Regions from separate parts of the Pseudocitrobacter faecalis genome, predicted to be linked through region 3. Evidence: predicted binding sites of a transcription regulator. Region 3 holds the regulator's gene; each other region holds the start of a gene.
What was found. Region 3 encodes PurR, which represses purine synthesis genes. Its sites were predicted from a motif close to CANGCAAACGTTTGCNTG; they were not measured.
Positions count from the first base shown of each region.

Region 1: the regulator PurR is predicted to act here: its motif matches at 1,497-1,514, upstream of purL (phosphoribosylformylglycinamidine synthase).
Region 2: the regulator PurR is predicted to act here: its motif matches at 2,514-2,531, upstream of pyrC (dihydroorotase).

Region 1 is NZ_CBDDNJ010000002.1:774,473-778,760, forward strand. It holds gene mltF (membrane-bound lytic murein transglycosylase MltF) at 1-1,333, opposite strand, end outside; gene purL (phosphoribosylformylglycinamidine synthase) at 1,590-4,288, shown strand, end outside.
Region 2 is NZ_CBDDNJ010000002.1:2,422,805-2,427,092, forward strand. It holds gene rimJ (ribosomal protein S5-alanine N-acetyltransferase) at 1-269, opposite strand, end outside; gene mdtH (multidrug efflux MFS transporter MdtH) at 501-1,709, shown strand; gene ACOXYR_RS12220 (lipoprotein) at 1,881-2,441, shown strand; gene pyrC (dihydroorotase) at 2,596-3,642, shown strand; gene dinI (DNA damage-inducible protein I) at 3,714-3,956, shown strand.
Region 3 is NZ_CBDDNJ010000002.1:1,838,533-1,842,820, reverse strand. It holds gene sodB (superoxide dismutase [Fe]) at 1-4, shown strand, start outside; gene ACOXYR_RS09575 (MFS transporter) at 44-1,210, opposite strand; gene cydH (cytochrome bd-I oxidase subunit CydH) at 1,372-1,461, opposite strand; gene purR (HTH-type transcriptional repressor PurR) at 1,756-2,781, shown strand; gene punR (DNA-binding transcriptional activator PunR) at 2,778-3,710, opposite strand; gene punC (purine nucleoside transporter PunC) at 3,820-4,288, shown strand, end outside.

The DNA of each region.
Region 1 (4,288 bases), 1.1 Mb from region 3:
GGATGTTTTCAACATAGGCGTAAGCTTCATGTCCACGCGCATAACCATAGGTGAGCTTGCTGTAATAAGGTTTTTGGCTCAACAGCGGCAGACGCTGTTTCACATCCGTCCAGCTGTCCGGGTTTCCTTTCTGTTTAACCGTTAAGGCGCGAGCGTCAAGCATGTGCGCGTAGCCCATATTATAGGCCGCGAGAGCAAACCAGATTTTCTCATCCTGCGGCACCGTATCCGGCACTTTATCCATCATATCCAGCAGATAACGCATGCCGCCGCCGATGCTTTGTTCCGCATCGGTACGGTCGGTCAGGCCGAGGCTTTGGGCCGTATTTTTGGTGAGCATCATCAGGCCGCGCACGCCGGTGGGGGAGGTTGCCTGAGCGTCCCAGTGCGACTCCTGATACGAGATAGCCGCCAGCAGTCGCCAGTCGATCTCTTTCGCGTATTTCTCAAACAGCGGCTGAAGATCTGGCAACACGCTATCGACGGCACGCAGGAACGATCGCGTATCGACATAATCAAAATCGCCACCATGCCCCAGGTATTTCTCTTCCAGTCGGGCGAGGGTACCGTCTTCATTTATGCTGTTGAAATAGTCGAGCATCGCCGCAGAAAGCGTATCGTCTTCATCATTGACGCTAAACCAGGTCACCGGCTGTTCGTCGGTGATATCGAGCGCCACGGCCAGTTCTGGATGCACGCGCTGGAAAAGACTGATCGCCACCGAGTCTGCGATGGTGTAATTCAAACGGCCCGCCAGCACCTCTTCCATTAAGGTTTCGCTGCTGCGCTTTTCATCCACCTGCCAGCTGATATCGGGATATTTCGTCTCTTTCAGTGCCTGAAGGTCGTTGATGACCGCATGCCCCGGCGCGATGGAGAGATTATCAGCATTCAGTTCGCCCAGCGATCGCGGGCGATAGCTGCCAACGCGATACACCACCTGCTGAGAAACGGAATAGTAGGCCGGCCCCGCATGGTAGTTTTTGACGCGCTCGCTGTTATAGACCAGGCCCGCTGCCAGCAGGTCTGCTTTGTCATTATCAAGGTCATCAAACAGTTCGCTGATGTTTTGCCGCACGGTGACTTTCAGCTTCACGCCAAGGTAATTAGCAAACTGTTCAGCCAGGGCGTAGTCGAGCCCGTACGCTTTATCGTCAACGCGGGAGTAGGTTAAGGGTGACACGATGGTACTGACGCGAAGTTCTCCCCGCGCCTGAATGGCAGCAATGCGATTGGCCGGTTGGTTGATCCAGGTGATGGAGGGCCAAAGGGCTGCTGCTAACAGCAGTGCAACGATGCCGATCAGCAGATAATTAATCTTTAATTTTTTCAAATAGTTAATTCTCTGCGCTAACAAAATCACTGTGTGCAGTGACCATAAGAAGACTATGGTTTGGAACAGAATGAGCGGCATTTTGCTTAAGATTGCGCCAGTTGGCAACTAATTCGAGAGATACGTCACATCTATTGGTAAAAGCAGGAAGTGATTTTATTTCTACGCAAACGGTTTCGTCAGGGCGCAGGATTATCTATAATAGCGCCCGTTTTCCCCCCTTGCGCACACTGAAAGCTTAGAAGACGAGAGACTTATGATGGAAATTCTGCGTGGTTCGCCTGCACTGTCTGCATTTCGTATTAATAAACTGCTGGCACGTTTTCAGGCAGCCAACCTCCCGGTAAGCAATATTTACGCTGAGTATGTCCATTTTGCCGACCTGGATGCTCCGCTTCACGACGAAGACCGAGTCAGGCTTGAACGTCTGTTAAAGTATGGCCCCAGCCTTAGCAGTCATACGCCATCCGGTAAATTACTGCTCGTGACTCCCCGCCCTGGCACCATCTCCCCCTGGTCTTCAAAAGCAACCGACATCGCCCACAACTGCGGCCTGAATCAGGTTCTGCGCCTGGAGCGTGGTGTCGCGTGGTATGTGGAAGCGTCAACGCTGACGGCGGAGCAGTGGCGCGAAGTGGCGGCAGCGCTGCACGATCGCATGATGGAAAGCGTCTTCGACTCCTTGCAGGATGCGGAAAAACTGTTTGCTCATCATCAACCTGCACCCGTATCCAGCGTGGATTTGCTGGGAGAAGGGCGTCAGGCGCTCATTGACGCTAACCTGCGTCTGGGGCTGGCGCTGGCAGATGATGAAATTGACTATCTGCAGGATGCCTTTACTAAGCTTGGGCGTAACCCGAACGATATCGAACTTTATATGTTTGCGCAGGCTAACTCTGAGCACTGCCGACACAAAATTTTCAACGCCGACTGGATTATCGACGGTCAACAGCAGCCTAAATCGCTGTTCAAGATGATCAAAAATACCTTTGAGACCACGCCGGATCACGTCCTGTCTGCCTATAAAGATAACGCAGCCGTCATGGAAGGGTCTGAAGTGGGGCGCTATTTTGCCGACCACGAAACGGGTCGCTACGATTTCCACCAGGAACCTGCGCACATCCTGATGAAGGTCGAGACCCATAACCACCCGACGGCGATTTCTCCGTGGCCGGGCGCGGCAACCGGTTCCGGCGGTGAAATTCGTGATGAAGGTGCTACCGGGCGTGGTGCAAAACCGAAGGCCGGTCTGGTCGGTTTCTCTGTTTCCAACCTGCGCATTCCAGGCTTTGAACAGCCGTGGGAAGAAGATTTCGGCAAGCCGGAACGCATTGTTACCGCCCTGGACATCATGACCGAGGGGCCGCTGGGCGGCGCGGCGTTTAACAACGAATTTGGTCGCCCGGCACTGAACGGCTACTTCCGTACTTACGAAGAGAGAGTGAACAGTCACAACGGCGAAGAGCTGCGCGGCTATCACAAACCGATCATGCTGGCAGGCGGGATCGGCAACATCCGTGCCGATCACGTGCAGAAAGGCGAGATCACCGTGGGGGCAAAACTGGTGGTTCTCGGCGGCCCGGCGATGAATATTGGGCTTGGCGGCGGTGCAGCCTCCTCTATGGCCTCCGGTCAATCTGATGCGGATCTCGATTTTGCATCCGTCCAGCGCGACAACCCAGAAATGGAGCGCCGTTGTCAGGAAGTGATCGATCGCTGCTGGCAGCTCGGCGACGCGAACCCGATTCTGTTTATCCACGACGTTGGCGCGGGCGGCCTTTCAAACGCGATGCCGGAGCTGGTGAGCGACGGTGGACGCGGCGGTAAATTCGAACTGCGAGACATTCTGAGCGACGAACCAGGGATGAGCCCGCTGGAAATCTGGTGTAACGAATCGCAGGAGCGCTACGTGCTGGCGGTTGCGCCTGACCAGATGCCGTTGTTTGATGAACTCTGTAAGCGTGAACGCGCGCCGTACGCGGTGATTGGCGAAGCGACCGAAGCACAGCACCTCACTCTGAATGACAAACACTTCGACAATCAGCCTATCGACCTGCCGCTGGACGTGCTGCTGGGCAAAACGCCGAAGATGACCCGCGATGTCACCACGCTGAAAGCCAAAGGCGACGCGCTGGTTCGTGAAGGCATTACCATTGCCGATGCGGTTAACCGTGTTCTGCACCTGCCATCTGTTGCTGAAAAAACCTTCCTCGTGACCATCGGTGACCGTACCGTTACCGGCATGGTGGCACGCGATCAGATGGTTGGCCCGTGGCAGATCCCGGTGGCGAACTGCGCGGTCACTACCGCCAGCCTCGACAGCTACTACGGTGAAGCGATGGCGATTGGTGAACGTTCCCCGGTTGCGTTGCTCGACTTCGCGGCCTCCGCTCGTCTGGCGGTAGGGGAAGCGCTGACTAACATTGCGGCGACGCAAATTGGCAATATCAAACACATCAAACTGTCGGCGAACTGGATGTCTGCCGCCGGTCACCCTGGCGAAGACGCGGGTCTGTACGAAGCGGTGAAAGCGGTAGGCGAAGAACTTTGCCCGGCGCTGGGCCTGACCATTCCGGTGGGTAAAGACTCTATGTCGATGAAAACCCGCTGGCAGGAAGGTAACGAACAGCGTGAGATGACCTCGCCGCTGTCGCTGGTGATTTCTGCGTTTGCCCGTGTAGAAGATGTGCGTCATACCATCACCCCGCAGCTTTCCACGGAAGATAACGCCCTGCTGCTGATTGACCTCGGCAAGGGCCATAACGCACTGGGTGCCACCGCACTGGCGCAGGTTTATCGTCAACTGGGCGATAAACCGGCTGATGTGCGTGACGTCGCGCAGCTGAAAGGCTTCTACGACGCGATGCAGGCTCTGGTGGCAGAACGTAAACTGCTGGCATACCACGACCGTTCCGACGGCGGCCTGCTGGTGACGCTGGCAGAGATGGCCTTTGC
Region 2 (4,288 bases), 580 kb from region 3:
CCAATGATTTCTTTCTCTTCCGGGTCGAGCAGCGCAAAATAGTACGCGCTTCCCTGCTTGTGAAATTCATTAATCATCGACAAGCGAGCCTGCCAGCCGGAAGGATAACAGTGGCTATCGTCACGGATGGGCTCCCAGGGTTTCAAAAACTGCCTGTTTTCTGCGTAATAATCGGCAAGACGCCATGCATCACGGTCATGGACCAGACGCACAACCAGACGATCGGTTGTCAAACGCACTTTCGGTACGTTACTGCGATAGCCAAACATCTCTTACTCCTGTACCTGAATAATAACCCGGGTTAACTCACTATACCTGTCTGCAGGGGGTCTGTGAAAACAGCAACATACCTTTTTTCATACCCCGATCGCGATTTCGATAAACAAGCTCAATCAAAGCAGCATTTTGATAAAAAAATATTGTCGCTGGCAATATGGGAAAAGGTGAAGCGACCCGGCAGAATGGAGATGTTCATCTCTTTTTATTCCCCTGGAGGGGAAATGTCCCGCGTATCGCAGGCAAGGAGCCTGGGTAAATACTTCCTCTTAGTCGATAACATGCTGGTTGTGCTGGGCTTTTTTGTCGTCTTTCCGCTGATCTCCATTCGTTTTGTCGATCAGATGGGCTGGGCGGCATTAATGGTCGGGATTGCGCTCGGTCTGCGCCAGTTAATACAACAAGGTCTGGGTATTTTTGGCGGCGCGATTGCAGACCGCTTCGGCGCCAAACCGATGATTGTGACCGGCATGCTGATGCGCGCGGGCGGGTTTGCAATTATGGCGGTCGCGCACGAACCGTGGGTATTGTGGCTCTCCTGCTTACTCTCCGGGCTCGGCGGTACACTGTTTGATCCACCGCGTTCCGCGCTGGTGGTGAAACTGGTGCGCCCGGCGCATCGGGGCCGTTTTTTCTCACTATTGATGATGCAGGACAGCGCTGGCGCAGTCATCGGTGCGCTGATGGGCAGCTGGCTTCTGCAATATGACTTCCGCCTGGTGTGTAGCGCGGGTGCAGTACTGTTTATCCTGTGCGCTATCTTTAACGCCTGCTACCTCCCGGCGTGGAAGCTCTCGACCGTAAGAACACCGGTACGCGAAGGGCTTGCACAGGTGCTGCGTGACAAGCGCTTTGTCACCTACGTGTTAACCCTCACCGGTTACTACATGCTGGCGGTGCAGGTAATGCTAATGCTGCCGATCATGGTGAACGATATCGCGGGCTCGCCTTCTGCCGTGAAATGGATGTACGCCATTGAGGCGGCGCTGTCCTTGACGCTGCTCTACCCCATTGCACGCTGGAGCGAAAAACGCTTTCGCCTTGAGCAGCGTTTAATGGGAGGGCTATTGATCATGACGCTTTCCCTTTTGCCGATTGGTCTGGCAACCTCACTACAACAGCTGTTCACATTAATTTGTACGTTCTACATCGGTTCGATCATTGCGGAACCGGCGCGTGAAACGCTGAGCGCACATTTGGCCAATGCTCGCGCGCGCGGCAGCTACATGGGCTTTAGCCGCCTGGGTCTGGCCTTTGGCGGCGCACTCGGCTACACCGGTGGCGGCTGGCTGTTCGACAGCGGGAAAGCGCTGAACCAGCCTGAGTTGCCGTGGGCGATGTTAGGGCTTATCGGCATCATCACGTTCGTTGCCTTATGGTGGCAATTCAGTCCTAAACGCGCGACCTCGCGCATGCTTGAACCCCGCCTTTAACCCTTTTATTACGCATAATTTTTGGCCTGCAAATTACGCAGGCCATCAGTAGAATCTCATCCTAAGAAAGAAGAGATGGCACTTTCAGTCTTTTCCGCTGTCATAATCACGACTGAAAGCGCAAGCTGCCTGTGGACAGGATTACAGCACAGCATCATATTGAGGAACTTCATGAAGAAATTTTTTGTCATTGCCGCACTGATCGTTGGCGGCCTGGTGGCGGGTTGTAATCAACTGACGCAATACACAGTGAGTGAACAGGAAATTAATCAGGCGCTGCAAAAGCACAATAATTTCTCGAAAGATATTGGCCTGCCCGGCGTGGCCGACGCGCACATCGTGCTGAATAATCTTACCAGCGCCATTGGCCGTGAAGAGCCGAATAAAGTTACCCTTACCGGTGACGCTAAACTGGATTTAAACTCGCTGTTTGGCAGTCAGAAAGCGACCATTGACCTGAAACTGAAAGCGTTGCCGGTCTTCAACAAAGAGAAAGGCGCCATTTTCCTGCAAGAGATGGAAGTGGTTGATGCCAAAGTGACGCCGGAGAAAATGCAATCGGTGGTACAAACGTTGGTGCCTTATCTGAACCAGTCACTGCGCAATTACTTTAATCAGCAACCGGCTTACGTGCTGAAAGAAGATGCCAGCAAAGGTGAAGCGCTGGCCAAAAAATACGCCAAAGGCATTGAGGTAAAACCAGGGCAAATTATTATCCCGTTTACTGATTAACGATTTAGCAGCGTAAAAAAGACGCCCGACGAAAACAATCGACGGGCGTCTTTTTTTACAGAAAGGAGTGCAAAGGAAAACGTTTACGTTTATCCTTAGTGCCCGGCAAAAAACAGCCCTAATGACTGATTTCCCACCAGGCCGGAGCACACACATGACCGCATTACCGCAAGTTCTGAAAATTCGCCGCCCAGACGACTGGCATATCCATCTGCGTGATGGCGAGATGCTGAAGACCGTCGTGCCTTATACCAGCGAGCTCTATGGTCGTGCGATCATCATGCCAAATCTGGTGCCGCCTATTACTACCGTGGAAGCGGCTATCAGCTACCGCCAGCGCATTCTGGATGCCGTTCCGGCTGGCCACGATTTCACCCCGCTGATGACCTGTTACCTCACCGACTCCCTCGATCCGAACGAAGTGGAACGCGGTTTTCAGGAAGGCGTATTCACGGCGGCCAAACTGTATCCGGCAAACGCAACCACCAACTCCAGCCACGGCGTCACCAGTATCGATGCCATTATGCCGGTGCTGGAACGGATGGAAAAACTCGGGATGCCCCTGCTGGTTCACGGTGAAGTCACTCACGCGGACATCGATATCTTTGACCGCGAAGCGCGCTTTATCGAAACGGTTATGGAGCCGTTGCGTCAGCGTTTGCCGGGGCTAAAAGTGGTGTTCGAACATATCACCACCAAAGACGCTGCAGATTATGTCCGTGACGGTAATGAACTGCTGGCTGCAACAATTACCCCGCAGCATCTGATGTTTAACCGCAACCACATGCTGGTTGGCGGCGTGCGACCGCATCTTTACTGCCTGCCTATCCTCAAGCGCAATATTCATCAGCAGGCGCTGCGCGAACTGGTCGCCAGCGGCTTCGAGCGCGCGTTCCTCGGAACGGACTCCGCGCCGCATGCGCGTCATCGCAAAGAAGCGAGTTGCGGCTGCGCGGGCTGCTTTAACGCCCCTACCGCGCTTGGCAGCTATGCCACCGTTTTTGAAGAGATGAATGCGCTACAGCACTTCGAAGCCTTCACCTCGCTAAACGGCCCTCGTTTCTATGGCCTGCCGGTGAATGAATCGACCGTTGAGCTGGTACGTGAAGAAAGCCAGGTGGTTGAGAGCATTGCCCTTTCTGACGACACCCTGATTCCCTTCCTCGCGGGTGAAACCGTGCGCTGGACGGTAAAAAAATAAATCGCCCGCTCCCTGTTGTAAGTTTTTTGTTTTAACTGTATAAATATACAGTACACATACAGGGGGCAACCATGCGCATTGAAGTGACTATTGCTAAAACCACAACCCTCCCCGCTGGCGCGCTTGACGCTCTGGCGGGTGAACTCTCCCGACGAATTAACAATCAGTTTCCGGATAGCAGCGGCACCGTGTCGGTACGCTACGCATCGGCAAATAATCTTTCGGTTATCGGTGGCATAAAAGAAGACAAAGACCGGATCAGCGAAATTCTCCAGGAGACCTGGGAAAGCGCGGATGACTGGTTCATACCCTAAATAATTCGAGTTGCAGGAAGGCGGTAAGTCAGAGACTCCCCATGCGCTTACTCAAGTAAGTGACTGGGGTGAATGAACGCCGCCCACGCATCTGCAACCTGAAGTATGACGGATATAACCGATTAATTTGCTCCCTCATTGTGTTCTTTGCCGGGTCGCCCCGGCTTTTTTATTTCTTCCCGCCCCGCTTCTTTTGGCCTTATTCTGATTCCATTAATAAAATCTCAGCCATAATGGTGATTTATTGCGCAACAAAACGCGTGCTTTAGGAATTTGTGTTGCATTTTATTTAAAATCTCGAATATTAAGTAAGTTGTTGGTATACTGAAAAA
Region 3 (4,288 bases):
ATAAAGAAAATGACGCAGAAGGGTTTCCCCTTCTGCGTTGTTGTTACTGGCTTACCACGACCTCTTCACCCTGAGAGCGGCTGCTGAAGAAAACCAGCAGTAGCGCCAGTCCTGCCACAATCGCCCCCATCACCGGCACAAAGCTGTAACCCAGTCCGCCAGAAATCACCGCACCACCGGCTACGGCACCTAAAGCATTACCGAGATTAAACGCGCCAATGTTGACGGAAGAAGAAAGCCCCGGCGCTTCATGCGCAACACGCATTACGCGCATCTGCAACGGTGGCACCACCGCAAAGGTCGCCGCGCCCCACACCACCATACTGAATGCGGCACCGATTTCCGTGCGCGCCAGGAACGGGATCGCCAGCATTATCAACATTAACAGCAGCAGAAAACCTTTCAGGGTACCGCTGACTGAACGGTCTGCAAATTTACCACCAAGATAGTTGCCGATGGAGAAACCTACACCAATCAGCACCAACATCAATGTGATAAAGGCAGGTGTCGCATCCGTGATAGTGTGCAGCACCGGCGAAATGTAGGTATAGAGCGTGAACATCGCCCCCGCGCCCAGCACGGTGGTGAGCAACGCAGACAGTACCTGCGGGCGAACCAGCACCGACAGTTCACGCTTCACGTCCGGTTTCTCACCCGCCCCGCCTTTCGGCAGCGACAGCCACAGACCAATAATCGCAATCACGCCGAGCCCGGCCGTCGCCAGGAACGACATACGCCAGCCGATCGTTTCTCCGAGCCATGTTGCCGCCGGAACGCCGCCGATGTTGGCGATGGTCAGCCCCATAAACATGGTCGCGACGGCGCTCGCTTGTTTATCTTTCGGTACCACGCTTGCGGCAACAACCGATCCCAGACCAAAGAACGCACCGTGATTGAGGCTGGTAATAATGCGCGACAGCATTAACGTAGTGTAATCCGGTGCAATCGCGGAAAGGACGTTGCCCAAAGTGAAAATCGCCATCAGGAAGATTAACGCGTTGCGCCGTGCGCGATGTGAAAGCAGCAGCGTCATCAGCGGCGCGCCAACCATCACACCTACAGCGTAAGCGCTGATCAACATGCCAGCGGCGGGAATCGAGACATCAACCCCTTTGGCAATAACGGGTAATAGCCCCATTGGCGAAAATTCGGTGGTACCGATTCCGAATGCGCCTACGGCTAACGCCAGTAAGGGATAATTCACTTTCATGCTTTGACTCCGGTTTGCCGCAAACGCAAGGCGGCGTGACAACAGATGGCAAAAGCATGACATCAATCACAAAAAAACAGAAGTGAACAAATTAGCAAAATATTTTTGCTGAATTGATAACAATCGAAGAGAGGGAGAGCCGTCTCTCCCTTTAGGATGGGTTAATGCAGGACGGCGGTCAGCGCAGCAGCAACGATCAGCGCCAGCGTAATAACCGTGGTGGTAATTGACATCTTCAGTTCGGTACTCATCAATTTTTCTCCTTATTATCCCCACACCAAAAGTGAGCTATGTCATTTTTGCACACTTAATCGCAAAAATCTTCCCGGATTTCACGCAATAACCGATTTTGCGCTTCCACTTTTGTCAAAGATAAGACAAAATTCGACGCTTATTAAAAAGTGTATCGGCCATTGACCCCCTCCTGTCGTCCTGTGTCGTTTTCCCGGCGAACCGCAATTCATAACATTGCGCCAGGGTGAGTGAAGGCAAACGTTTTCGTATTGAATCGATCAGGGGCAGGCCCGGGTCTGGAGTGAGATGGAATGGCAACTATTAAAGATGTAGCGAAGCGCGCAAACGTTTCCACTACAACTGTATCACATGTGATTAACAAGACGCGTTTTGTCGCCGAAGAGACGCGTGAAGCGGTGTGGGCGGCAATCAAAGAATTGCACTACTCTCCCAGCGCCGTGGCCCGCAGTCTGAAGGTCAATCACACCAAATCCATTGGTTTGTTGGCGACCAGCAGTGAAGCTGCCTACTTTGCAGAAATTATTGAAGCCGTTGAGAAGAACTGCTTCCAGAAAGGCTATACCCTGATCCTCGGTAATGCGTGGAACAATCTTGAGAAACAGCGCGCGTATCTCTCAATGATGGCGCAGAAGCGCGTGGACGGCCTGCTGGTGATGTGTTCAGAATATCCGGAATCATTGCTGCAAATGCTGGAAGAATACCGCCATATTCCGATGGTGGTCATGGACTGGGGTGAAGCGAAAGCCGACTTTACCGACTCGGTTATTGATAACGCCTTTGAAGGCGGCTACATGGCTGGTCGTTATCTGGTGGAACGCGGACATCGCGAAATCGGCGTGATCCCAGGCCCACTGGAGCGTAACACCGGCGCGGGTCGTCTGGCTGGCTTTATGAAAGCCATGGAAGAGATGATGATCAAGGTGCCGGAAAACTGGATTGTGCAGGGCGATTTCGAACCGGAGTCCGGCTACCGCGCGATGCAGCAAATACTGTCCCAGAATCCGCGCCCTACCGCTATCTTCTGCGGCGGCGATATCATGGCGATGGGCGCGTTGTGCGCCGCAGACGAAATGGGCCTGCGCGTGCCGCAGGATATCTCGCTGATTGGTTATGACAACGTGCGCAACTCGCGTTTCTTTACGCCAGCACTGACCACTATCCACCAGCCGAAGGACTCCCTCGGGGAAACCGCCTTCAATATGCTGATGGACAGAATCGTCAGCAAACGCGAAGAGTCGCAGTCCATCGAAGTGCACCCGCGCCTGATTGAACGCCGTTCCGTGGCCGACGGCCCGTTCCGCGATTACCGCCGTTAAGCGTCTTTGCGGACGCTCGAGTCGGGCGTTCGCAACCATTCATTGTTCAGCGTTTCACTGTCCCCTAAATAGTCGAGTAACCAGCTTAGCGCTGGTGAACTGTCGTTTTGCTGCCAGGTCAGACAACAGGCGGCATCGGGAAACGGGTTTTCCAGTGCCAGTGCCGCCCATTCGCCTTTATCAATCTTTGGTTGCGCAAAATGATCTGGCACCATTCCAACGCATAATCCAGCAGATAAACAGGTTTCTGACGATTCCCAGTCCGGTACCACGACCCGCTTCTGGTTATCCAGTAACCAGGTGGTACGTTTAGGTAACGAACGCGATGTATCTTCGCGCACCAGTGACGGCCAGTTGCGCAACACGTCATCACTGAGCGGCCCCTCCATTTGTGCCAGTGGATGCGAGCGGGCGACCACGCACTGCCAGCTCAGCATGCCCATATCCCGGAACGCATATCGCCCCCCTACGGGTATCGCGCGTGTCGCGCCAATCGCCAGTTCAACTCGCCCATCCGCCAGCGCATCCCATACGCCATTAAAAACTTCCTGGTAGACCAGCAGCTCTACATCACTGAAGTGGCGATAGAAATCAACAATCATCTGTCGTGTGCGTTCGGGTTTGACAATGTTATCCACGGCAATCGCCAACTGCCCACGCCAGCCGTTGGCTATTTGTTGACACTGCTGACGGGTGATCTGCATTTTTTTGATAACAGAGCGCCCCTCTTTCAAAAACCATGCCCCTGCAGGGGTTAATTCCACATCCCGGTGACGACGTTCAAACAGCGGAACCGCCAGCCACTCCTCGAGTTGCCGTACTGTATAACTGATTGCAGAAGGCACACGGTGGAGCTCATTTGCCGCGCCGCTAAAGCTTCCGTTCCGCGCGACAGCATCCACAACTTCCAGCGAATATTCAGACCACATTTTCTGCTCACAAAATTTTTGAAACCACTACGCAAATATTAGCGTTTCACAAGGCAGTTTTCACTCTCTACACTCTCAGCCTCCTCATCTGTACAAAAAAGGCGTTTTTATGCAACCTGGGAAAGGATTTTTAGTCTGGCTGGCGGGCCTGAGTGTTTTAGGCTTCCTCGCCACCGATATGTATCTTCCGGCTTTCGCCGCGATTCAAAGCGATCTGCAAACACCGGCTGCCGCCGTGAGCGCGAGTCTGAGTTTATTCCTTGCCGGGTTTGCCGTAGCACAGCTGCTGTGGGGGCCGCTCTCAGATCGCTATGGCCGCAAGCCTGTCCTGCTGATTGGCCTGACGATTTTTGCCCTTGGTTGTCTGGGAATGCTGTGGGTACGCGATGCCACCACCCTGCTCGTTCTGCGATTCGTGCAGGCAGTCGGCGTATGTGCCGCAGCGGTAACCTGGCAGGCGATGGTGACCGATTATTATCCGGCACAGCGAACTAACCGTATTTTCGCGACCATTATGCCGCTGGTCGGGCTTTCTCCGGCGCTGGCACCGCTGTTGGGAAGCTGGATCCTGCACCACT